4 regions of the Lysinibacillus sp. FSL P2-0066 genome follow, and region 3 is predicted to be linked to each of the others. Evidence: a T-box and tRNA genes for the amino acid it is inferred to sense, from the RefSeq annotation. Region 3 holds a T-box; the other regions hold tRNA genes.
What was found. A T-box is a leader RNA that pairs with one kind of tRNA and senses whether it is charged. The one in region 3 lies ahead of alaS (alanine--tRNA ligase), so its partner is inferred to be a tRNA-Ala.
Positions count from the first base shown of each region.

Region 1: it encodes a tRNA-Ala, which carries the amino acid that the T-box ahead of alaS (alanine--tRNA ligase) is inferred to sense. The anticodon was not compared.
Region 2: it encodes a tRNA-Ala, which carries the amino acid that the T-box ahead of alaS (alanine--tRNA ligase) is inferred to sense. The anticodon was not compared.
Region 4: it encodes a tRNA-Ala, which carries the amino acid that the T-box ahead of alaS (alanine--tRNA ligase) is inferred to sense. The anticodon was not compared.

Region 1 covers NZ_CP150202.1:3,386,168-3,391,764, forward strand. Annotated here, with positions in the region: gene MKZ14_RS16910 (IS1182 family transposase) at 71-1,420, opposite strand; gene MKZ14_RS16915 (VOC family protein) at 1,829-2,245, shown strand; tRNA gene MKZ14_RS16920 (tRNA-Glu) at 2,305-2,376, opposite strand; tRNA gene MKZ14_RS16925 (tRNA-Ser) at 2,378-2,468, opposite strand; tRNA gene MKZ14_RS16930 (tRNA-Asn) at 2,480-2,556, opposite strand; tRNA gene MKZ14_RS16935 (tRNA-Ile) at 2,561-2,637, opposite strand; tRNA gene MKZ14_RS16940 (tRNA-Gly) at 2,639-2,712, opposite strand; tRNA gene MKZ14_RS16945 (tRNA-Phe) at 2,718-2,793, opposite strand; tRNA gene MKZ14_RS16950 (tRNA-Asp) at 2,852-2,927, opposite strand; tRNA gene MKZ14_RS16955 (tRNA-Met) at 2,931-3,005, opposite strand; tRNA gene MKZ14_RS16960 (tRNA-Ser) at 3,058-3,150, opposite strand; tRNA gene MKZ14_RS16965 (tRNA-Ile) at 3,166-3,242, opposite strand; tRNA gene MKZ14_RS16970 (tRNA-Met) at 3,250-3,323, opposite strand; tRNA gene MKZ14_RS16975 (tRNA-Ala) at 3,352-3,427, opposite strand; tRNA gene MKZ14_RS16980 (tRNA-Pro) at 3,442-3,518, opposite strand; tRNA gene MKZ14_RS16985 (tRNA-Arg) at 3,528-3,604, opposite strand; tRNA gene MKZ14_RS16990 (tRNA-Leu) at 3,613-3,701, opposite strand; tRNA gene MKZ14_RS16995 (tRNA-Gly) at 3,707-3,781, opposite strand; tRNA gene MKZ14_RS17000 (tRNA-Leu) at 3,817-3,901, opposite strand; tRNA gene MKZ14_RS17005 (tRNA-Lys) at 3,919-3,994, opposite strand; tRNA gene MKZ14_RS17010 (tRNA-Thr) at 4,002-4,077, opposite strand; tRNA gene MKZ14_RS17015 (tRNA-Val) at 4,081-4,156, opposite strand; rRNA gene rrf (5S ribosomal RNA) at 4,167-4,282, opposite strand; rRNA gene MKZ14_RS17025 (23S ribosomal RNA) at 4,474-5,597, opposite strand, start outside.
Region 2 covers NZ_CP150202.1:3,377,378-3,382,974, reverse strand. Annotated here, with positions in the region: gene nadB (L-aspartate oxidase) at 1-402, opposite strand, end outside; gene MKZ14_RS16890 (cysteine desulfurase family protein) at 491-1,573, shown strand; rRNA gene rrf (5S ribosomal RNA) at 1,852-1,967, shown strand; tRNA gene MKZ14_RS16880 (tRNA-Val) at 1,978-2,053, shown strand; tRNA gene MKZ14_RS16875 (tRNA-Thr) at 2,057-2,132, shown strand; tRNA gene MKZ14_RS16870 (tRNA-Lys) at 2,140-2,215, shown strand; tRNA gene MKZ14_RS16865 (tRNA-Leu) at 2,233-2,317, shown strand; tRNA gene MKZ14_RS16860 (tRNA-Gly) at 2,353-2,427, shown strand; tRNA gene MKZ14_RS16855 (tRNA-Leu) at 2,433-2,521, shown strand; tRNA gene MKZ14_RS16850 (tRNA-Arg) at 2,530-2,606, shown strand; tRNA gene MKZ14_RS16845 (tRNA-Pro) at 2,616-2,692, shown strand; tRNA gene MKZ14_RS16840 (tRNA-Ala) at 2,707-2,782, shown strand; tRNA gene MKZ14_RS16835 (tRNA-Met) at 2,811-2,884, shown strand; tRNA gene MKZ14_RS16830 (tRNA-Ile) at 2,892-2,968, shown strand; tRNA gene MKZ14_RS16825 (tRNA-Ser) at 2,984-3,076, shown strand; tRNA gene MKZ14_RS16820 (tRNA-Met) at 3,129-3,203, shown strand; tRNA gene MKZ14_RS16815 (tRNA-Asp) at 3,207-3,282, shown strand; tRNA gene MKZ14_RS16810 (tRNA-Phe) at 3,341-3,416, shown strand; tRNA gene MKZ14_RS16805 (tRNA-Gly) at 3,422-3,495, shown strand; tRNA gene MKZ14_RS16800 (tRNA-Ile) at 3,497-3,573, shown strand; tRNA gene MKZ14_RS16795 (tRNA-Asn) at 3,578-3,654, shown strand; tRNA gene MKZ14_RS16790 (tRNA-Ser) at 3,666-3,756, shown strand; tRNA gene MKZ14_RS16785 (tRNA-Glu) at 3,758-3,829, shown strand; gene MKZ14_RS16780 (ABC transporter ATP-binding protein) at 3,969-4,763, opposite strand; gene MKZ14_RS16775 (iron ABC transporter permease) at 4,779-5,597, opposite strand, start outside.
Region 3 covers NZ_CP150202.1:3,001,609-3,007,205, forward strand. Annotated here, with positions in the region: gene MKZ14_RS15035 (DUF1292 domain-containing protein) at 372-680, opposite strand; gene ruvX (Holliday junction resolvase RuvX) at 699-1,115, opposite strand; gene MKZ14_RS15045 (IreB family regulatory phosphoprotein) at 1,118-1,384, opposite strand; gene alaS (alanine--tRNA ligase) at 1,473-4,133, opposite strand; T-box leader at 4,222-4,438, opposite strand; gene MKZ14_RS15055 (magnesium transporter CorA family protein) at 4,507-5,472, opposite strand.
Region 4 covers NZ_CP150202.1:249,732-255,328, reverse strand. Annotated here, with positions in the region: gene MKZ14_RS01300 (MFS transporter) at 1-346, shown strand, start outside; gene MKZ14_RS01295 (hypothetical protein) at 414-944, opposite strand; gene MKZ14_RS01290 (nitric oxide synthase oxygenase) at 1,015-2,061, opposite strand; tRNA gene MKZ14_RS01285 (tRNA-Glu) at 2,814-2,885, opposite strand; tRNA gene MKZ14_RS01280 (tRNA-Asn) at 2,887-2,963, opposite strand; tRNA gene MKZ14_RS01275 (tRNA-Ile) at 2,971-3,044, opposite strand; tRNA gene MKZ14_RS01270 (tRNA-Gly) at 3,049-3,122, opposite strand; tRNA gene MKZ14_RS01265 (tRNA-Phe) at 3,128-3,203, opposite strand; tRNA gene MKZ14_RS01260 (tRNA-Ser) at 3,209-3,301, opposite strand; tRNA gene MKZ14_RS01255 (tRNA-Ala) at 3,315-3,390, opposite strand; tRNA gene MKZ14_RS01250 (tRNA-Pro) at 3,406-3,482, opposite strand; tRNA gene MKZ14_RS01245 (tRNA-Arg) at 3,498-3,574, opposite strand; tRNA gene MKZ14_RS01240 (tRNA-Lys) at 3,593-3,665, opposite strand; tRNA gene MKZ14_RS01235 (tRNA-Gln) at 3,682-3,756, opposite strand; tRNA gene MKZ14_RS01230 (tRNA-His) at 3,766-3,841, opposite strand; tRNA gene MKZ14_RS01225 (tRNA-Trp) at 3,890-3,963, opposite strand; tRNA gene MKZ14_RS01220 (tRNA-Tyr) at 3,968-4,051, opposite strand; tRNA gene MKZ14_RS01215 (tRNA-Thr) at 4,059-4,134, opposite strand; tRNA gene MKZ14_RS01210 (tRNA-Asp) at 4,143-4,218, opposite strand; tRNA gene MKZ14_RS01205 (tRNA-Val) at 4,223-4,298, opposite strand; rRNA gene rrf (5S ribosomal RNA) at 4,310-4,425, opposite strand; rRNA gene MKZ14_RS01195 (23S ribosomal RNA) at 4,492-5,597, opposite strand, start outside.

The DNA of each region.
Region 1 (5,597 bases), 380 kb from region 3:
TTCCTATTTCTTTTTTAGATTTGGTCCTATACAACCAAATCTAGCATACTCTTAGAGCATAGTTGCTCTCTTAAGCTACTTGCCACGTCCAAGTAGCCAGTTTCTTTAAATTCATGGCAGCAAAAGTAAGCATCGCCTGCATGGACAATTTTTTTAGACCTCTTAAGGTTGTCCATCGCATACCATGCTTTTCTTTTGCATCTGCAAAGATACGCTCAATCGTTTCTTTGCGCTTTGCATAGATTTGTTTGATGTCATTGGAATGGCGTAAATGTTCTGCTTCCTCTACATACGATTCCCAAATATGACGTTGAATGAGTTTTTGATGTTGCTTACTTTCTGTACATTGGGATAGGCTCGGACACTTCGCACAAATCAAAGGATTCGATTTATATTGACGATACCCTTCTTTAGTCGTTGTCGCATACTTCAATATCTGCCCTTGTGGGCAAAGATAACAATTATAGTGCTCATCATATATATACTCATGTTTTCGGAAGAATCCATCTTTCGTTTTAGGACGTGTATAAGGAAGAACAGGCAACATTTGATTCTCTAATAAAAAGTTTGTAATTGCGGGTGTTTTATAGGCTGCATCTGCCGCAACAGCTAATGGTTTTTGAACGTTTTCAATGACTTTTTCCACAAGTGGCTGTAATACATGACTATCGTGCACATTTCCCGGAGTTACAATGGCACCCAAGACAAAGCCCTTTTCATCTGTCGCTGCATGAAAAGAATACGCAAACTGTTTCGTACGTTCATCCTTCACGTAATAGCCACTTTCAGGATCTGTCGTGCTTTCCTTTATTTCTTTCCATTCTTCCTTTTCAAACTTCTCCGGGGGAAAGGGCTTTTTTCCGTGTTCCTCACGATCCATATTTAACTCTAATTGAAGTTTCTCTTCATAAGCCCGTGTTTCTTTTCGCACAACTTTTTTATCATACTTTCGTTTATTCGCACTCGCTTTCACATGCGTAGAATCGATAAATAAATGGTCTGCATGGAGGAGTCCTTGATGCATAATCTCTTTTAATATACGATAGAATATCTGCTCAAATATATCAGTGTCTTGAAAGCGACGGACATAATTTTTACCGAAGGTAGAGAAATGCGGGACTTCTGTATGGAAGCCAAATCCTAAAAACCAACGATACGCCATATTCGTTTCAATTTCTTTGATGGTTTGACGCATGGACCGTATACCAAAAACGTACTGAATAAACGTCATTTTAAAGAGAACAACAGGATCAATACTAGGGCGTCCTTTAGCAGAGTAGAGGTTTTCTACTAAAGGATAGATAAATGAAAAATCAATAGCCGCCTCTAGTTTTCGTACTAAATGATCTTGGGGAACTAATTGATCAATCGTTAGCATTTCTAATTGTTCACGTTCATTGATTTGATTTTTCGTCATCATGGTTAATCACCTCGAAAGTGTACTTTTTATCAATAGATGAATAAGGAATTCTTTATGTAGAAGTTGATTGGAACGAAGGGTGGCGACTCCTGCTGGAAAAGCGGGAAAGTCGAGATCCTGGACTGAGCGAAGCGAGGGAAGCAGCTCGACCCCGCCCGCGGAAAACGTCCGCCCGTAGTGGAAATCAACGGCTTTACTTTATTTTATTGTAAAAGAAAAAAGACTGTAGGCAAACTCAAAATTCATTGAGTTTGTCTACAGTCTGAAAGGTTATAAGATATAACCTTTCTGTTTTTGTTGATATAACACCCGCTTTCAATAGTGCTAATGGCTTCCATTTTCGTCTGCATTGCTATAATTGACAAGCCTTTATGCCCCATGATACTGTCAATTTGGAGGTGATACTAAATGGCTTTTCAATCGAAAAATATCTTTATCAATTTACCAGTAAAAGATCTAAACAAATCCATTCGTTTTTTTAAGGAATTGGGTTTTGAGTTCAATCAACAATTTAGTGATGAAACAACAGCCTCAATGATTATTAATGAGAATATCTTTGTTTTGATAATGGTTGAAGAACGATTTAAAGGATTTAGTAAGAAAGAAATTACAGATACTACTACTTCTGCAGAAGCAATCTTATGTCTTTCTGCCGAAAATCGAGAACAAGTAGATCAATTAGTGAATAAGGCACTTGCCTCTGGTGGTAAACCTTATAGTGAACCACAAGATCATGGATTTATGTATGGTTGGGGCTTTCAGGATGTAGACGGGCACATCTGGGAAGTAGTTTATATGGATGAAAATGCATTGAATCAAGAGTAAATTTTGTATCTATGAATATAAAAAAACAGTAGATGCATTTGCATCTACTGTTTTTAGTATGACCCGTACGGGATTCGAACCCGTGTTACCGCCGTGAAAGGGCGGTGTCTTAACCACTTGACCAACGGGCCATGGCGGAGAAGGAGGGATTTGAACCCTCGCGCCGGTTACCCGACCTACACCCTTAGCAGGGGCGCCTCTTCAGCCTCTTGAGTACTTCCCCAAAATAAAAAATGGCTCCGAAGGCAGGACTCGAACCTGCGACAACCTGATTAACAGTCAGGTGCTACTACCAACTGAGCTACTTCGGAATAATGGTGGGCCTAAATGGACTCGAACCATCGACCTCACGCTTATCAGGCGTGCGCTCTAACCAGCTGAGCTATAGGCCCTTGGAGCGGGTGATGGGAATCGAACCCACGACATCAGCTTGGAAGGCTGAGGTTTTACCATTAAACTACACCCGCATAAATGGTGGGTCAGGACGGAATCGAACCGCCGACACTTAGAGCTTCAATCTAATGCTCTACCAACTGAGCTACTGACCCATTTCGTCCATGCTAAGCTTACTCACTCTTTTGCTTCTCATGACTTTGATTTTAAAAATGGCGGTCCCGACCGGGATCGAACCGGCGATCTCCTGCGTGACAGGCAGGCATGTTAACCGCTACACCACGGGACCTTTTGGTTGCGGGGGCCGGATTTGAACCAACGACCTTCGGGTTATGAGCCCGACGAGCTACCACTGCTCCACCCCGCGATAATTTTATATGTTTCGAGTTTTTAAAGCACCATTTATAAAAATTTAAAACTGGAGGAGGTAGAGGGATTCGAACCCCCGCGCGGTGTTACCCGCCTGTCGGTTTTCAAGACCGATCCCTTCAGCCAGACTTGGGTATACCTCCGTTACAATATATAAATGGTGGACCTTGCAGGACTCGAACCTGCGACCGGACGGTTATGAGCCGTCTGCTCTAACCAACTGAGCTAAAGGTCCTTTAAGATGGCGGCAGAGGGGATCGAACCCCCGACCTTACGGGTATGAACCGTACGCTCTAGCCAGCTGAGCTACGCCGCCAGGATCTTTATACTGGTTAATTTACTTATGGTGGAGCCTAGCGGGATCGAACCGCTGACCTCCTGCGTGCAAGGCAGGCGCTCTCCCAGCTGAGCTAAGGCCCCATAATTTTTGGAAATGGTCGGGAAGACAGGATTCGAACCTGCGACCCCTTGGTCCCAAACCAAGTGCTCTACCAAGCTGAGCTACTTCCCGTTGTTCTTTTGGCGCGCCCGACAGGAGTCGAACCCATAACCTTCTGATCCGTAGTCAGACGCTCTATCCAATTGAGCTACGGGCGCATTTAAAATGGTGCCGAGGACCGGAATCGAACCGGTACGGTAGTCACCTACCGCAGGATTTTAAGTCCTGTGCGTCTGCCAGTTCCGCCACCCCGGCACATTTGGAGCGGAAGACGAGGTTCGAACTCGCGACCCCCACCTTGGCAAGGTGGTGTTCTACCACTGAACTACTTCCGCATGTGCATAAGTTTTTTATCTGGCAATGAAAATAATGGTGCGGGTGAAGGGAGTCGAACCCCCACGCCTTGCGGCGCTAGATCCTAAGTCTAGTGCGTCTGCCAATTCCGCCACACCCGCTTATTATTATTTCTAAATGGTGAGCCATGAAGGACTCGAACCTTCGACCCTCTGATTAAAAGTCAGATGCTCTACCAACTGAGCTAATGGCTCGAAAAAATGGTGCCGGCTATAGGAATCGAACCCACGACCTACTGATTACAAGTCAGTTGCTCTACCTGCTGAGCTAAACCGGCATATGGTGGAGGATGACGGGCTCGAACCGCCGACCCTCTGCTTGTAAGGCAGATGCTCTCCCAGCTGAGCTAATCCTCCTGGGTTTTATGCCTAGCGACGTCCTACTCTCACAGGGGGAAGCCCCCAACTACCATCGGCGCTAAAGAGCTTAACTTCCGTGTTCGGTATGGGAACGGGTGTGACCTCTTTGCCATCATCACTAGACTTATTCGACCTCCAATACACGGCGTATTACTGCGTCAGCTGCTCTCGTTCAATCAGTCACGTACATAAGTACGCTCCTTCAATCACTCGTTTGCTTCCTTGTACTACTTGTGTCTTGAAGCTCTCTTTTTTTGTTGAAAGAATTATTCTTTCAAAACTGGATAAACGGTGCATTGAATGCTTCAAACATATTGGTTAAGTCCTCGATCGATTAGTATTCGTCAGCTCCATGTGTCACCACACTTCCACCTCGAACCTATCTACCTCATCGTCTTTGAGGGATCTTACTTACTTGCGTAATGGGAAATCTCATCTTGAGGGGGGCTTCATGCTTAGATGCTTTCAGCACTTATCCCGTCCACACATAGCTACCCAGCGATGCCTTTGGCAAGACAACTGGTACACCAGCGGTGTGTCCATCCCGGTCCTCTCGTACTAAGGACAGCTCCTCTCAAATTTCCTACGCCCACGACGGATAGGGACCGAACTGTCTCACGACGTTCTGAACCCAGCTCGCGTACCGCTTTAATGGGCGAACAGCCCAACCCTTGGGACCGACTACAGCCCCAGGATGCGATGAGCCGACATCGAGGTGCCAAACCTCCCCGTCGATGTGGACTCTTGGGGGAGATAAGCCTGTTATCCCCGGGGTAGCTTTTATCCGTTGAGCGATGGCCCTTCCATGCGGAACCACCGGATCACTAAGCCCGTCTTTCGACCCTGCTCGACTTGTAGGTCTCGCAGTCAAGCTCCCTTGTGCCTTTACACTCTACGAATGATTTCCAACCATTCTGAGGGAACCTTTGGGCGCCTCCGTTACCTTTTAGGAGGCGACCGCCCCAGTCAAACTGTCCGCCTGACACTGTCTCCTGCCCCGCTAAGGGGCATGGGTTAGAATTTCAATACAACCAGGGTAGTATCCCACCGACGCCTCCTTCGAAGCTGGCGCTCCGAGATCTCTGGCTCCTACCTATCCTGTACAAGTTGTACCAAAATTCAATATCAGGCTACAGTAAAGCTCCACGGGGTCTTTCCGTCCTGTCGCGGGTAACCTGCATCTTCACAGGTACTATAATTTCACCGAGTCTCTCGTTGAGACAGTGCCCAGATCGTTACGCCTTTCGTGCGGGTCGGAACTTACCCGACAAGGAATTTCGCTACCTTAGGACCGTTATAGTTACGGCCGCCGTTTACTGGGGCTTCAATTCGCAGCTTCGCTTGCGCTAACCACTCCTCTTAACCTTCCAGCACCGGGCAGGCGTCAGCCCCTATACGTCACCTTACGGTTTTGCAGAGACCTGTGTTTTTGCTAAAC
Region 2 (5,597 bases), 380 kb from region 3:
TATGAAAATCTGACCAGTACGATCACCACCTGCATGTAGAATACGATGATGACTATGTGCTCCTTCAAGTCCTAGAGCAGGTTTTCCATCGACCTGCCGATCAACAGGGAGGCCATTCTTTAGATAGTTTTGCATAATCTCCGTGCCATCTTTAATAAGTGTTTTAACATGCCTTTTCTCATGGTGATACTCTCCAGCTTTTAATGTATCAGCCATATGGTGTTGAATATGATCCTCCTCACTTATAACAGCAGCAATACCACCTTGTGCACGATAAGAACTACTCATATATATAGATGATTTTGTAACAATTTGTATTTGAAAATGTTCTTCAAGCAGTAAAGCAGCTTGAAGTGCAGCAATGCCACTACCAATTATAAGGACGTCTGTCTTTACATCCATAGTTATACCTTCTTTACAGTTGTCTTGACACCTATCTTTACATAAAATAAAAAAGAAAACAAGACCCGATGAACAAGAGAGGAAGAAGATGATGATTTATATGGATTATGCTGCAACGTCACCTATGATGAGAGAATCTCTTGAGGCATATGTAGAGGTAGCACAACGTTATTATGGAAATAGTGCAAGCTTGCATGATCTAGGGGGACAAGCCCTTTATTTTGTCCAGCATTCAAGAGAGGTTGTAGCCCATGCCCTCGGTGTACGTAGTGATGGCGTAATTTTTACGGGTAGTGGCACAGAAGGAAATCTAATAGCCATCTTGTCGTTAGCGCTAGCCTCAAAAAAAGGAAAACACATTATTTCATCCCAAGCTGAGCATACCTCAGTGCACGCAGCTTTGAATACACTTGAGAAAAAGGGCTTTACTGTAACAAAATTACCTTTGCAGAGGGATGGCTGCGTTGATCTGAGGCAATTGCAACAAGCAATCCGTGAAGATACTGCTTTAATTACCATTCAACATGTCAATTCTGAAATTGGTTCTATCCTGCCCGTGGAGAAAATCGTAGAGATAGCAAGAAAATCAAATATTTTCTGTCATGTTGATTGTGTACAATCATTTGGCAAACTAGCTATACCAAAAGGAGCAGATGCAATTACCATCTCGGCTCATAAAATAGGTGGGCCAAAGGGATGTGGGGCCATATATATTAACCCCGCAATCCGAGTACCTGCATTAACACCAGGTGTGACACATGAGAGGGGGCTCAGAGGAGGGACATTAGATACTCCTGCAATCGTGGCCTTTGCGGCGGCAATTGAAAACTATCAATATGAATTGCAACATTATGAAACTTTAAGAAATTATTTCGAAAATAATTTACCTGAAACATGTCAGATCGTTGAGTGTAAACAGCAACTACCTAATATTTGTGGGGTAATGATGGAGAAAGTAGAGGGGCAATATGTTCTTTTAAAGTTAAATGAGGCGGGAATCTGTATCTCTACAGGTAGTGCATGTGATATTCATAGTGAATCTGGAACAAAGGCCATTCTATCAATGGGTTTTTCTTTTGAAGCGGCACGCCAATTTTTTAGAATATCTTTTGGTCCTTCTACTACACTTGATGATATTGCAAAATTAAAAAGAGAGCTTGCAAATATTTAATGAGAGGACGAGTGAAGGATTATCTATATTCTTCACTTGTTTTGAAATAGATTATAAGCTAAGAATATAGGTGAAATAAAATAAATGTTTTCTTTTGAATCAACAATTGCTATAATATTTTGCAGGGCAATATTTTCTCTTACTTAACAAAAATATCTTTTAAAAGTAATAATTTCTTTTTTTTATAAAAAAGTATTGCACAATGTTAGAAAACGTTATACAATAATTCTTGTCTTGAAGGACAGGTAAACAACTTCAAAACAAGATACATAACAAAGTCTAGTGATGATGGCAAAGAGGTCACACCCGTTCCCATACCGAACACGGAAGTTAAGCTCTTTAGCGCCGATGGTAGTTGGGGGCTTCCCCCTGTGAGAGTAGGACGTCGCTAGGCATAAAACCCAGGAGGATTAGCTCAGCTGGGAGAGCATCTGCCTTACAAGCAGAGGGTCGGCGGTTCGAGCCCGTCATCCTCCACCATATGCCGGTTTAGCTCAGCAGGTAGAGCAACTGACTTGTAATCAGTAGGTCGTGGGTTCGATTCCTATAGCCGGCACCATTTTTTCGAGCCATTAGCTCAGTTGGTAGAGCATCTGACTTTTAATCAGAGGGTCGAAGGTTCGAGTCCTTCATGGCTCACCATTTAGAAATAATAATAAGCGGGTGTGGCGGAATTGGCAGACGCACTAGACTTAGGATCTAGCGCCGCAAGGCGTGGGGGTTCGACTCCCTTCACCCGCACCATTATTTTCATTGCCAGATAAAAAACTTATGCACATGCGGAAGTAGTTCAGTGGTAGAACACCACCTTGCCAAGGTGGGGGTCGCGAGTTCGAACCTCGTCTTCCGCTCCAAATGTGCCGGGGTGGCGGAACTGGCAGACGCACAGGACTTAAAATCCTGCGGTAGGTGACTACCGTACCGGTTCGATTCCGGTCCTCGGCACCATTTTAAATGCGCCCGTAGCTCAATTGGATAGAGCGTCTGACTACGGATCAGAAGGTTATGGGTTCGACTCCTGTCGGGCGCGCCAAAAGAACAACGGGAAGTAGCTCAGCTTGGTAGAGCACTTGGTTTGGGACCAAGGGGTCGCAGGTTCGAATCCTGTCTTCCCGACCATTTCCAAAAATTATGGGGCCTTAGCTCAGCTGGGAGAGCGCCTGCCTTGCACGCAGGAGGTCAGCGGTTCGATCCCGCTAGGCTCCACCATAAGTAAATTAACCAGTATAAAGATCCTGGCGGCGTAGCTCAGCTGGCTAGAGCGTACGGTTCATACCCGTAAGGTCGGGGGTTCGATCCCCTCTGCCGCCATCTTAAAGGACCTTTAGCTCAGTTGGTTAGAGCAGACGGCTCATAACCGTCCGGTCGCAGGTTCGAGTCCTGCAAGGTCCACCATTTATATATTGTAACGGAGGTATACCCAAGTCTGGCTGAAGGGATCGGTCTTGAAAACCGACAGGCGGGTAACACCGCGCGGGGGTTCGAATCCCTCTACCTCCTCCAGTTTTAAATTTTTATAAATGGTGCTTTAAAAACTCGAAACATATAAAATTATCGCGGGGTGGAGCAGTGGTAGCTCGTCGGGCTCATAACCCGAAGGTCGTTGGTTCAAATCCGGCCCCCGCAACCAAAAGGTCCCGTGGTGTAGCGGTTAACATGCCTGCCTGTCACGCAGGAGATCGCCGGTTCGATCCCGGTCGGGACCGCCATTTTTAAAATCAAAGTCATGAGAAGCAAAAGAGTGAGTAAGCTTAGCATGGACGAAATGGGTCAGTAGCTCAGTTGGTAGAGCATTAGATTGAAGCTCTAAGTGTCGGCGGTTCGATTCCGTCCTGACCCACCATTTATGCGGGTGTAGTTTAATGGTAAAACCTCAGCCTTCCAAGCTGATGTCGTGGGTTCGATTCCCATCACCCGCTCCAAGGGCCTATAGCTCAGCTGGTTAGAGCGCACGCCTGATAAGCGTGAGGTCGATGGTTCGAGTCCATTTAGGCCCACCATTATTCCGAAGTAGCTCAGTTGGTAGTAGCACCTGACTGTTAATCAGGTTGTCGCAGGTTCGAGTCCTGCCTTCGGAGCCATTTTTTATTTTGGGGAAGTACTCAAGAGGCTGAAGAGGCGCCCCTGCTAAGGGTGTAGGTCGGGTAACCGGCGCGAGGGTTCAAATCCCTCCTTCTCCGCCATGGCCCGTTGGTCAAGTGGTTAAGACACCGCCCTTTCACGGCGGTAACACGGGTTCGAATCCCGTACGGGTCATACTAAGTGCAGTAGATGAATTTACATCTACTGCACTTTTTAATTTACTGGATACTTAGATTAATAACATACCTCTATTAAATGAAAGCCTACACAGATTAATCATTCTGTGTAGGCTTGTTGTTTTTCAAATTAGCGATTAAATTTTTCGTCCTTTTCCATATGGAATGCAAAGAGGTGTACCAAATATGGGATCTGCCTTCATTTGGCAATCAAGGTCAAACACATGACTAACTAAATCAGTTGTCATAATTTCTTCTGGTTTCCCTTGACGATAGACACCGCGGTCACGCACTGTAATAATATGATCGGCATAGCGACATGCAAGATTAATATCATGCAATACCATAATAATTGTTCGCTTTTGCTGTTGGTTTAAGTCATATAGTAAATCTAATACGTCTATTTGATGGGTTAAATCTAAGTATGTCGTAGGCTCGTCTAAAAGAATGATATCTGTATCTTGAGCAAGTGTCATAGCAATCCAAGCACGTTGACGTTGTCCTCCTGATAGCTCATCCACTGGTCTATCTTGTAAATGCTCGGTACCTGTAGCTTTTAAAGCGTTTAAAACGATTTCTTCATCCTTTTCAGTCCATTGTTGACGCCAATTTTGGTAAGGATAGCGGCCTTGTTTTACAAGTTGTAAGACAGTTAAGCCTTCTGGTGCAACAGGAGATTGGGGAAGAATAGAGAGGTTTTTAGCCACTTGCTTAGTTGATAATTTAAAAATATCCTCACCATTTAATAAAACGGAGCCTTTTTTAGGTTTTAATAATCGAGCAATGGAGCGCAAGAGTGTGGATTTACCACAGCCATTCGCTCCAATTAATACAGTAATTTCATTCAAAGGAATAGATAAATTGAGATCTTCGATAATATTGAAATCACCATAACTTAATGTTAGGGATTTGGTTAATAAAGATTCAGTCATGTAGTATAGACTCCTTTATTTATTTGGGTTTCTAAATAATAAATAGATAAAATAAGGTGCACCGATGGCAGCAGTAAAGACGCCTGCGGGTACTTCTAATGGGCTAAATGCTGTGCGACCTATAATATCTGCAACCATTACAAGTAATGCACCAATTGCTGCGGATGCTGGAATAAGTACCCCGAATGATGAACCAACGATGCGTCGTGCAATATGAGGAGCCATTAATCCTACAAACCCAATGGCGCCAGCAAATGCTATAGCACTCGCTACAAGACTGGAACATAATAGAATTAAATAAAGGCGTGTTTTTTGGACAGATTGCCCTAGGCTTGATGCTGTATCATCACCTAATTCTTGAACATTTAACTGTCGTGTAATAAATAAAGTGATAAGTAGAAGCATGATGATCAAAGGAACAACGATTTGTACTTGATCCCAATCTGCACTTTTGACACTCCCCGTAATCCACTTATTCGCTTCACTTGCTTGATAAATTGGGCCGATAATCATTAGCATTGTAGTAATTGCTTGCATGAATGCCGACACGCTAATACCAATTAAGACAAGACGATGTGGTGTGACACCATCTTTCCAAGCAAATAGGTAAACTATACATCCGACGATAGTAGCCCCTGTAAATCCTGCTAATGGCAACCATTCTATACTAACAGTTAAAGAGTGATTGGAATCACTGAAAATGGCTAAGAAACCAACAACCGCTGCCCCACCACCAGCAGATATGCCGATTATATCAGGTGAGGCAAGTGGATTTTTAATGATTCCTTGTAAAACTGCACCTGCTACGGCTAATGCCATTCCAGCAAACAAAGC
Region 3 (5,597 bases):
CCCCACCTTAGGAGCGCTTCTCACCTACTTTTGAGCGGGTCGCCCCATCTTAGGAGCGCTTCTTCTTTACTTCTAAGCGGGTCCTCCCATCTTAGGAACACTTCTTCCCTACTTCTGAGCGGGTCGCCCCACCTTAGGAGCGCTTCTTACCTACTTTTGAGCGGGTCCACCCTCCTTAGGAGCACTTCTTCTCTACTTCTGAGCAAATCCCCTCATTTTAAGAGCAATCCTCATCATTTGTGGATCAAAATTCACACATTTATCGAGCATTCACTCCTTAATTTAACAATCCTTGTACAAAGAAGAGTGTCAATAAAAAAGGAACAAGGACTGCAAGCTGCGATCCTTGTTCCAAGCTTTGAGTTAGAAGTTTAGTCTTCGTATTCATCCTCTAAAGCGTTTAAAACGTCCTCTACCATATCCCACTCTGCTTCAGTTTCGATTGGTGTTAATTCACCATCTTCACCATTTTCAGATGGTACAAATGAAGATACGAAAATTTCAACGGAGCCATCTTCGTCTTCCTCTGCTCCTACCATTGAGTAAAATACATATGATTTGCCAAACTCTGGAGATTCATGAACGTGAATCACTTCACAAAGCTGCTCGTTTCCGTTCTCGTCAATCACTGTAATGTGTTGAACATGTAGTTCTTCTTCATGGTTATGCTCGTGTGCCATGCATTGTCACCTCATCAATTAATTTTTGCTATCTAAGTAGCCTTGTAAAATCATCACAGCTGCCATTTTATCAATGACCTGCTTGCGCTTTTTGCGACTCACGTCCGCTTCGATCAGCATACGTTCTGCAGCCATCGTCGTTAAACGTTCATCCCATAACTTGACGGGTAGTGAAAATGTTTCTTCCAACAACTTTTTATAGTTCTCGGATGCTTCACCACGCGGTCCTACCGTATTATTCATGTTTTTTGGGTATCCTACAACAAATTCTGTTATAGTATATTCCTTTACTAGCTCGGCGATACGGTCAATACCGAACTCACCATTAGCCTCATCAATTTTTACGGTTTCAATACCTTGGGCGGTCCAACCAAGTGCATCACTTACAGCAACACCCACAGTTTTTGACCCAACGTCTAATCCCATAATTCTCATTTCTAGTCCTCGTTATTCTTTTTAATATAAAATTTAACAAGCTCCTCTAGAATTTCGTCACGCTCAAGCTTGCGAATTAAATTACGAGCATCCTGATGGCGAGGAATATACGCCGGATCACCAGAAAGTAAGTAACCAACAATCTGATTGATAGGGTTATATCCCTTTTCCTCTAATGAAGAATGAACTTTCAACATTACCTGCTTGACTTCCTGTTCCATTGATTCTTCTGGAAAATTAAATTTCATCGTTTGATCAAATGAACTCATGACCAGCACCTCGCTTTCAGAAATAAGGAGATGTGCAAACAAGCTCATCTCCAATTTCTCTTTATTATAACATGTTTTGGTGAATTAATTAAATGGATTTAACATAATCATACACAGAAAGTAGTGCTTCATCAAGTTTTGATGCATCTTTTGCACCTGCCATCGCCATATCTGGACGACCGCCACCTTTACCACCACATGCTTCTGCAACCATTTTCACAATATTCCCCGCATGGTAATTGCCACCAACTAATTCTTTTGAAACGCCAGCACATAACATAACTTTTTCACCATCAACTGCTCCAAGAACAATGACTGCTTTTGGCATCTTCGCTTTCAGGTCATCCATCATTTGACGAAGTTGATTGTTATCCTTCGCTTCCACTTTTGTAGATAGCACTGTTACATCTCCAATTGTTTGAGCGGCATCCACAACTGCCCCTGCCTGTGCATTGGCAATTTTTTGAGATAATGCTTCGTTTTCACGTTGTAATTCTTTGTAGTCGGCTTGTAATGCCTGTACTTTTGTGACAATATCTTTCGCATTTGCTTTTAGTAATGCTGCTGCATCATTTAATAATGCTTCTTCTTCTTTTACTGCTTCATAAGCCACTTTTCCTGTAACAGCTTCAATACGACGAGTACCTGCACCGATACCACCTTCTGAAACAATTTTGAAGAAGCCAATTTCAGAAGAGCGTTTAACATGGATACCACCACATAGCTCAATTGAATAATCTCCAATTGATACTACACGTACAACATCTCCATATTTTTCACCGAACAAGGCCATGGCACCCATTGCTTTTGCTTCATCAATGCCTTTTTCTTCAATAACGACCTCTATATCATCCCACACTTTTTCATTTACAATACGTTCAATTTGTTGTAATTCTTCTTTTGTAACTTGACCAAAGTGAGAGAAGTCAAAGCGTAAACGATCAGGGCCTACATATGATCCAGCTTGGTTCACATGATCGCCTAGCACATCTTTTAATGCACGTTGCATAATATGTGTCGCTGTATGGTTTTTAATGATTAAATTACGATCATCACGATTGACCACTGCTTGCACTGCATCTTCCACATGCATTTCACCAGATTCAACTACTACCGTATGAAGCGGTTGACCATTCGGTGCTTTTTGAACATCTTTTACAATAGCCGTAAAGCTATCATTTGAAATTGTCCCACTATCGGCAATTTGGCCACCCATTTCAGCGTAGAATGGTGTCTTCGCTAAAATAACCAATGCTTCTTGACCTTCTGAAGCGACTTTTGCTACTTGACCATTGACGATCATTGCAGCGATTTCAGTACTAGCTGTTAACGTATCATAGCCAACAAATTCACTTTCCACCGTTAAGTTTGCTAATACTTCATTCTGTACTTGCATAGAGTCAACATCTTGACGAGCAGCACGCGCACGTTCACGTTGTTCTTCCATTGCTGCCTCAAAACCTTCATGATCTACTTTCATGCCTACTTCTTCTGCATATTCTTCCGTTAACTCGATTGGGAATCCGTAAGTATCATATAAACGGAAAGCATCTGCTCCTGGAATGTAATCATGACCGGCAGCTTTTTGAGATTCCACTACTTCATTAAAGATAGTCAAACCACCATCTAATGTTTCATGGAAACGAATTTCTTCATTTTTAATGACACGTTGAATAAATTCGCATTTCTCCGTAACTTCTGGATAGAAGTCTTCCATAATTTTACCCACAGTTGGTACAAGTTCAAACATAAATGGTTTTTCAATACCAATTTGTTTAGCATAACGAACAGCGCGTCGTAGTAAGCGACGTAATACATAGCCACGTCCTTCGTTTGATGGCAGGGCACCATCGCCTATTGCAAATGCTACTGTACGGATATGATCTGCAATCACTTTAAATGGTGTATTAATATCTTCTTCTGAGCCAAAGATTTCATTTAAATCTACTTCACCAGGACGCTTATATTTACGGTTGGCAAATTCCTCGATTTTTTCAATGATTGGCATGAATAAATCTGTATCAAAGTTCGTTGGTACATTTTGAACGACTGATACAATACGCTCTAAGCCCATACCTGTATCAATATTTTGCTTTGGTAGTGGCGTGTAAGTACCGTCAGGATTATGGTTAAATTGAGAGAACACAAGATTCCAAATTTCAAGATAACGCTCATTTTCCCCACCTGGATACATTTCAGGATCATTCTCATCTGAGCCGTATTCTACACCGCGATCATAAAAAATCTCAGAGTTTGGACCAGATGGACCTTCTCCGATATCCCAGAAGTTTCCTTCTAAACGAATTAAACGTTCTTCTGGAATACCAATCTCCTGATGCCAAACATCATATGCTTCCTGATCTTCTGGGTGAATCGTAATGGATAATAACGCTGGATCAAAGCCCATCCATTTTTTATCTGTCAAAAATTCCCAAGCGTAATGAATTGCTTCTTTTTTAAAGTAGTCACCAATAGAGAAATTTCCTAACATTTCAAAGAATGTATGGTGACGAGCTGTTTTCCCAACGTTTTCAATATCGTTGGTACGAATCGATTTTTGTGCATTTGTAATACGTGGATTATCAGGAATAATACGTCCATCGAAATATGGTTTCAATGTTGCAACACCTGAGTTGATCCAAAGGAGTGATGGGTCATTTATCGGCACAAGTGGTGCTGATGGCTCATGATGATGCCCCTTTTCTTTAAAAAATTCCAAATACATACGGCGAATATCTACTGCTTTCATTGGATAAATTCCTCCTATTTAATATTGTAAAATCACGATACGAATCCTGCGATTTACCGAAGAAAATAAAAAAAGCCCTCATCCCCAAAAAAGGGACGAGGACTTGTCATTAGTCTCGCGGTACCACCCTAGTTGTAAGTAAAAATTTTTACTTACCTCTTTAGCACTTGTAACGTCAGTGAACGGCAGGGATTAGCTGCACTCTGGAGTAGCTTTCGGCATTTGCTGCTGTGAGGATTTTTTCAGCCTAGAAATCCCTTTCTTGTCCACACACAAATACGTACTTTTTCCATCATCGTTTTTACTTTTTCTATCGAAAATTATAAAAAAAATCTATTGCGCTGTCAATTAGTACTAGTATGACTAACACAAACTAAGCAATCATTTTTTTGAAATATGCCCACATACCCCACGTGAAAATGACTAAAAAGGCGCTGATAGCAATAGTTGTATAAGGTGAATCCTGATAAGGTAAAGGTACATTCATACCAAAAAAGCTAGTAATTACAGATAGCGGCAACATAATTGTCGAAATGACCGTTAATAAATTCAGCTTTTCAATAGATTTACCACTGATTATTGAAAAATACGTATCAAGCGTGCTGTTAACTAAATCGCGGTAAGTCTCTGTAGAGTCGACAATCCGTTCTAGATGGTCATTCAAATCTTTATAGAATGGAATATTTTCTTCTTGAATATCAAATTTCCACTGGCCATTGGTTGTTGAAAAAATTCTTCTTTGTGGCATTATGGCCTGACGAATTAAAATAATTGTCCGCTTCAGTGCAAGAAATTCCTCAGTCACCACTTTCGGTTGATAATCATAAATCTCTTCTTCCAGTTCATCTATACGTGCTCGAATTCGTTCTAATACGGGGAAGTATTCGTCTGTAATTCCATCAATAATGGTATGCAATAAAAAATCAGTACCCTTTTCCAAATATTTTGGACTATTGATACAAACATTCTCCATGTTGCCTAGCCATTGCAACTTTTGTTTATGCACAGTCACAATATAGTTTGGACCCATAAAAATATTTAATTCAACGGTTGTAATTTCATTGTTACTTTTTTCATTATAGATTGGTGCATGAAGCACAAAAAATTTATAATCACCATAACTATCCATTTTCGGACGTGAGCCCTCATGTAAGCAATCCTCCACAGCTAGTGGATGAAAGCCAAATACATCTGCTATATTATTCAATTCATTATAACTATACGCATATAAATCTACCCATAATAAGTCTCCGTTATGAATAGGAAGTTGGAAATCCATCATATTGAAATCATGTTGGACTGTCTTGCTGCCGCTATTATAATAGTGGATTTTAATCATTGCATTTCACCTCGTGTTTTGTTATTGAGGGAAACAAAAGGTCATCCTTTATCACCTTTTGTCTGCGTCGGTGATCAGAAATCGATGACTTTTTATGTGTTTCCGTTTGCCTAAATGATACTTAT
Region 4 (5,597 bases), 1.9 Mb from region 3:
ATTGATGTTTACTTCCTTCTATTTAGTAGGCTTTGTTGGGGTTGTCATGGAATGGACAAGTCTTGGAGTACTATGGATGGTTCTTCTAGGGTTAGCAGGTGGTTCTTCATTCGCTCTAGCAATGATGTTCTTCACTCTCCGCACTCGTACTGCATTTGAAGCAGCAGATTTATCAGGCTTTGCCCAATCTTTGGGTTATTTATTTGCCGCAATCGGTCCTATTCTTTTTGGCTTCTTGCATGATTTATTTGGTGGCTGGAATATTGCGGGATGGCTCTTTGTCGTTGTGGCAATGTTACTCTTCTTTTGCTCAATGAGAGCCTCTAAGGATGAATATGTGCATTAAAATTAAATAAAGCAGGTGGATCGACTTCCTCCATCTGCTCTATTTCTATATAGTGTTTCCACATTACTTAATTGTCGAGTTGCTGGAGTAATGTTAGCAATTCAGCAAGGTAATCTGATTCTTCATTATTACGAGCTGTTATAGCAGAAAAAATAGGAACAGCTTCTTGTAAGAGCTTATAACTATAATAGTAATAGCCTATAAAAGCTTGCTGCTCATAGCCCTTTGGCGTTTCTTCCTCCCACTCCTGCTCATCATTGTCCTCATGTTCTCTCCATAAATAGTTGACTTTTAATAGCTCCTGCATATTTTCAACAGTATTGGTTGGGTCTAGATAATCCTTCGTAATAGCATGTGCCACAGCTAAATATAACTGTAATTCTTGTAAGGAGACATCCTCTATTTTTTTACTTTTAAGCTTTTTTAAAAGAATAAGCAAAACCCATGGTGTCACCTGCCACAGTGTACCTTGATGTTCAATTAAATCAGCTAGCTGTGTGTATTGCTCCTGTTCAATCAGCTGAGGAATAGCTGTACCTCTACCATAAGGTGTTGTCAATTGTCTCCATGGGATATTGGGAATTTGCTGATCTAACATAGTAAGCCCTCTCTCATCGAAAGTATAACGAATGGATAATTAACTATTGAAAGTAAACAGTTCCTTTACTCTAATAGCATGGTTTTTGATAAAAATAATTTGGTGTATGATATATATTTACATAGGGTTTATGAAATATATGAGTCGTTGCAGGCGAAAGTGGCGGGATTAACCATGTCCAGTTGCCTGTAACTTCTCTTCCTGCTGTTTTTTCTGCTTCCTCAAACAATTTAAACTGCTGAGCCGCTGTATGATGATCAACAATGCTCACACCATCTTCTTTAAATGAATGAAGAACAGCAATATTAAGTTCGACTAATGCACGATCACGCCAAAGTGATGCTTGTTTAGTTGTATCTAGATTAAAAATTTCTGCAATAGCAGGTAGCATGTTATAGCGCTCATGATCTGCTAAATTGCGTGCACCGATTTCTGTTCCCATATACCATCCGTTAAATGGGGCTGCTTGAAAGTCAATTCCTGCCATTTGAAAACGCATACTCGAAATAATGGGTACAGCATACCACTTCATTCCTAATTTCTCCACATCGATTGACTCTGGATGGCGGATTGGAACCTCTACTATATTTTCTTCAGGAATTACAAACACTTGGGGAGCCCGGCTATCTACCTGTATAACGAGTGGTAGCACATCAAAAGCTGTTCCTTTGCCTTTCCACCCTAGAGATTCACATACTTTTGTAAACTCAATGGACTGCGAATCTCCAATAACGCCTGCCTCTGTTTCATAGCCTGCATAGCGAATTAGTTGATGATTCCAAATCCGTACTCTATCTGAAGCAAACACTGTTATTGTTGGACGGATTTTCCCATGATTTGTCGCATAATCAATATGTTCTAGTAATTTTCGGAAAATAGCCTTTTCATCTAAAACATCGCGTGCATCTACCACGTGGAGTGACTGCCAAAACAGACGTCCGATACATTTATTGCTATTACGCCATGCCACTCGTGCACCAAAAACTAACTCTTCTGTTGTTGGGTGATATTCACCTGCATCCTTAACTGCCTGTAATCTATTCTTTAACCAAAGTTCTGATTCATTTTGTTCTGTCTGGTATAGACTTAAAAACTGCTGTATCTCCTGTATATTCATATCGATTCCTCCACTTATCCTCATATTAGAGGAACAAAACAACAAGCACCATGAAAATAGTAATTAAAAAAACATACATATTTTATATATGAAATAGTTTGTTCAAATTTACTCTATAGACTCACTTTCGTAAGAGAATGTAAGAGAGATCCTAATTATTATAAAAAGACTACATTAATCATGTAATCTTCATAGTGTTGCAGCAAAGCAATCAATAGAATTTTGTGAAAGATAAAAGTCTTTCCATTTTAGGCTACTTACATGCTGCTGACGCTTTACTTTCGCGCTGGGGCTAGTCTCTGTCTGACTAACCCCGGCAATAAGTAGTCTTCCTCATTTATCCACACAAATAAATTGTAGGTATTCACTTATGGATGGCTGTTGTAACTCATTCCCTTCTCCACATTGAAGATAAGGGCTTATCCTCTCTGAGAATACAGATAATGGGCTTTTTGATCGCTATGCTACTTTGAAAAAAGGAAAGACACTTTGCAGAATGGTTGATTGGAGAGGAGCCAGCGTCACGCCGAGGGGGATTTAGCGTCACAGATGTACCCTGGAGCGAACGTAAGTGAGTGAAGCGGCTCATCGGACGCCGCCTGGAAAGGAAGCTGGCAGAACGGAAATCTACCTCTACCTTGCTAAAAGGTCTTTTTCTGCTAGTGATCTTTTTTCAACAACATGAAAAAGGAGAATAGAATTAAAGGAGAATAGAAAAAAGCATGTAACACACATCTGTGCTACATGCTTGATGACCCGTACGGGATTCGAACCCGTGTTACCGCCGTGAAAGGGCGGTGTCTTAACCACTTGACCAACGGGCCGTGGCTCCGAAGGCAGGACTCGAACCTGCGACAACCTGATTAACAGTCAGGTGCTACTACCAACTGAGCTACTTCGGAATAATGATGGGCCTAAATGGACTCGAACCATCGACCTCACGCTTATCAGGCGTGCGCTCTAACCAGCTGAGCTATAGGCCCATTTTGGAGCGGGTGATGAGAATCGAACTCACGACATCAGCTTGGAAGGCTGAGGTTTTACCATTAAACTACACCCGCAATAATGGTGGGTCAGGACGGAATCGAACCGCCGACACTTAGAGCTTCAATCTAATGCTCTACCAACTGAGCTACTGACCCGAAAATGGAGGAGGTAGAGGGATTCGAACCCCCGCGCGGTGTTACCCGCCTGTCGGTTTTCAAGACCGATCCCTTCAGCCAGACTTGGGTATACCTCCAAAAATATTAAAATGGTGGAGCCTAGCGGTATCGAACCGCTGACCTCCTGCGTGCAAGGCAGGCGCTCTCCCAGCTGAGCTAAGGCCCCATTAATCATGAAAGATGGTCGGAATGACAGGATTCGAACCTACGACCCCTTGGTCCCAAACCAAGTGCTCTACCAAGCTGAGCTACATTCCGTAAACATGAATTTATTGGCGCGCCCGACAGGAGTCGAACCCATAACCTTCTGATCCGTAGTCAGACGCTCTATCCAATTGAGCTACGGGCGCATATTAATTAAAAAATGATGAGCCATGAAGGACTCGAACCTTCGACCCTCTGATTAAAAGTCAGATGCTCTACCAACTGAGCTAATGGCTCATAAAAAAAGAAAAAATGGCTGGGGTACTAGGATTCGAACCTAGGCATGACGGAATCAAAATCCGTTGCCTTACCGCTTGGCTATACCCCAATGTTAAAATGGGGCGACTGATGGGAATCGAACCCACGAATGTCGGAACCACAATCCGATGCGTTAACCACTTCGCCACAATCGCCACTATATAAATTTATAATAGCTGTATATGAACGAGTACCTCAATACCTGGCAGGGGCAGTAGGAATCGAACCCACACCAAAGGTTTTGGAGACCTCTATTCTACCGTTGAACTATGCCCCTAAAATGGTGGAGGGGGACGGATTCGAACCGCCGAACCCTAAGGAGCGGATTTACAGTCCGCCGCGTTTAGCCACTTCGCTACCCCTCCAAGGGAATGGTGCCGGCGATAGGAGTCGAACCCACGACCTACTGATTACAAGTCAGTTGCTCTACCAACTGAGCTACACCGGCAATAATAATGGCGGTCCCGACCGGGATCGAACCGGCGATCTCCTGCGTGACAGGCAGGCATGTTAACCGCTACACCACGGGACCAAAATGGTGGAGGATGACGGGCTCGAACCGCCGACCCCCTGCTTGTAAGGCAGGTGCTCTCCCAGCTGAGCTAATCCTCCACAAAAAATAAGCGAAGCGACGTCCTACTCTCACAGGGGGAAGCCCCCAACTACCATCGGCGCTAAAGAGCTTAACTTCCGTGTTCGGTATGGGAACGGGTGTGACCTCTTTGCCATCATCACTTCACTTATTCAGCTGAAAGACTTATTCTTTCAAAACTAGATAAACGATACATTGAATGCTTCAAACATATTGGTTAAGTCCTCGATCGATTAGTATTCGTCAGCTCCATGTGTCACCACACTTCCACCTCGAACCTATCTACCTCATCGTCTTTGAGGGATCTTACTTACTTGCGTAATGGGAAATCTCATCTTGAGGGGGGCTTCATGCTTAGATGCTTTCAGCACTTATCCCGTCCACACATAGCTACCCAGCGATGCCTTTGGCAAGACAACTGGTACACCAGCGGTGTGTCCATCCCGGTCCTCTCGTACTAAGGACAGCTCCTCTCAAATTTCCTACGCCCACGACGGATAGGGACCGAACTGTCTCACGACGTTCTGAACCCAGCTCGCGTACCGCTTTAATGGGCGAACAGCCCAACCCTTGGGACCGACTACAGCCCCAGGATGCGATGAGCCGACATCGAGGTGCCAAACCTCCCCGTCGATGTGGACTCTTGGGGGAGATAAGCCTGTTATCCCCGGGGTAGCTTTTATCCGTTGAGCGATGGCCCTTCCATGCGGAACCACCGGATCACTAAGCCCGTCTTTCGACCCTGCTCGACTTGTAGGTCTCGCAGTCAAGCTCCCTTGTGCCTTTACACTCTACGAATGATTTCCAACCATTCTGAGGGAACCTTTGGGCGCCTCCGTTACCTTTTAGGAGGCGACCGCCCCAGTCAAACTGTCCGCCTGACACTGTCTCCTGCCCCGCTAAGGGGCATGGGTTAGAATTTCAATACAACCAGGGTAGTATCCCACCGACGCCTCCTTCGAAGCTGGCGCTCCGAGATCTCTGGCTCCTACCTATCCTGTACAAGTTGTACCAAAATTCAATATCAGGCTACAGTAAAGCTCCACGGGGTCTTTCCGTCCTGTCGCGGGTAACCTGCATCTTCACAGGTACTATAATTTCACCGAGTCTCTCGTTGAGACAGTGCCCAGATCGTTACGCCTTTCGTGCGGGTCGGAACTTACCCGACAAGGAATTTCGCTACCTTAGGACCGTTATAGTTACGGCCGCCGTTTACTGGGGCTTCAATTCGCAGCTTCGCTTGCGCTAACCACTCCTCTTAACCTTCCAGCACCGGGCAGGCGTCAGCCCCTATACGTCACCTTACGGTTTTGCAGAGA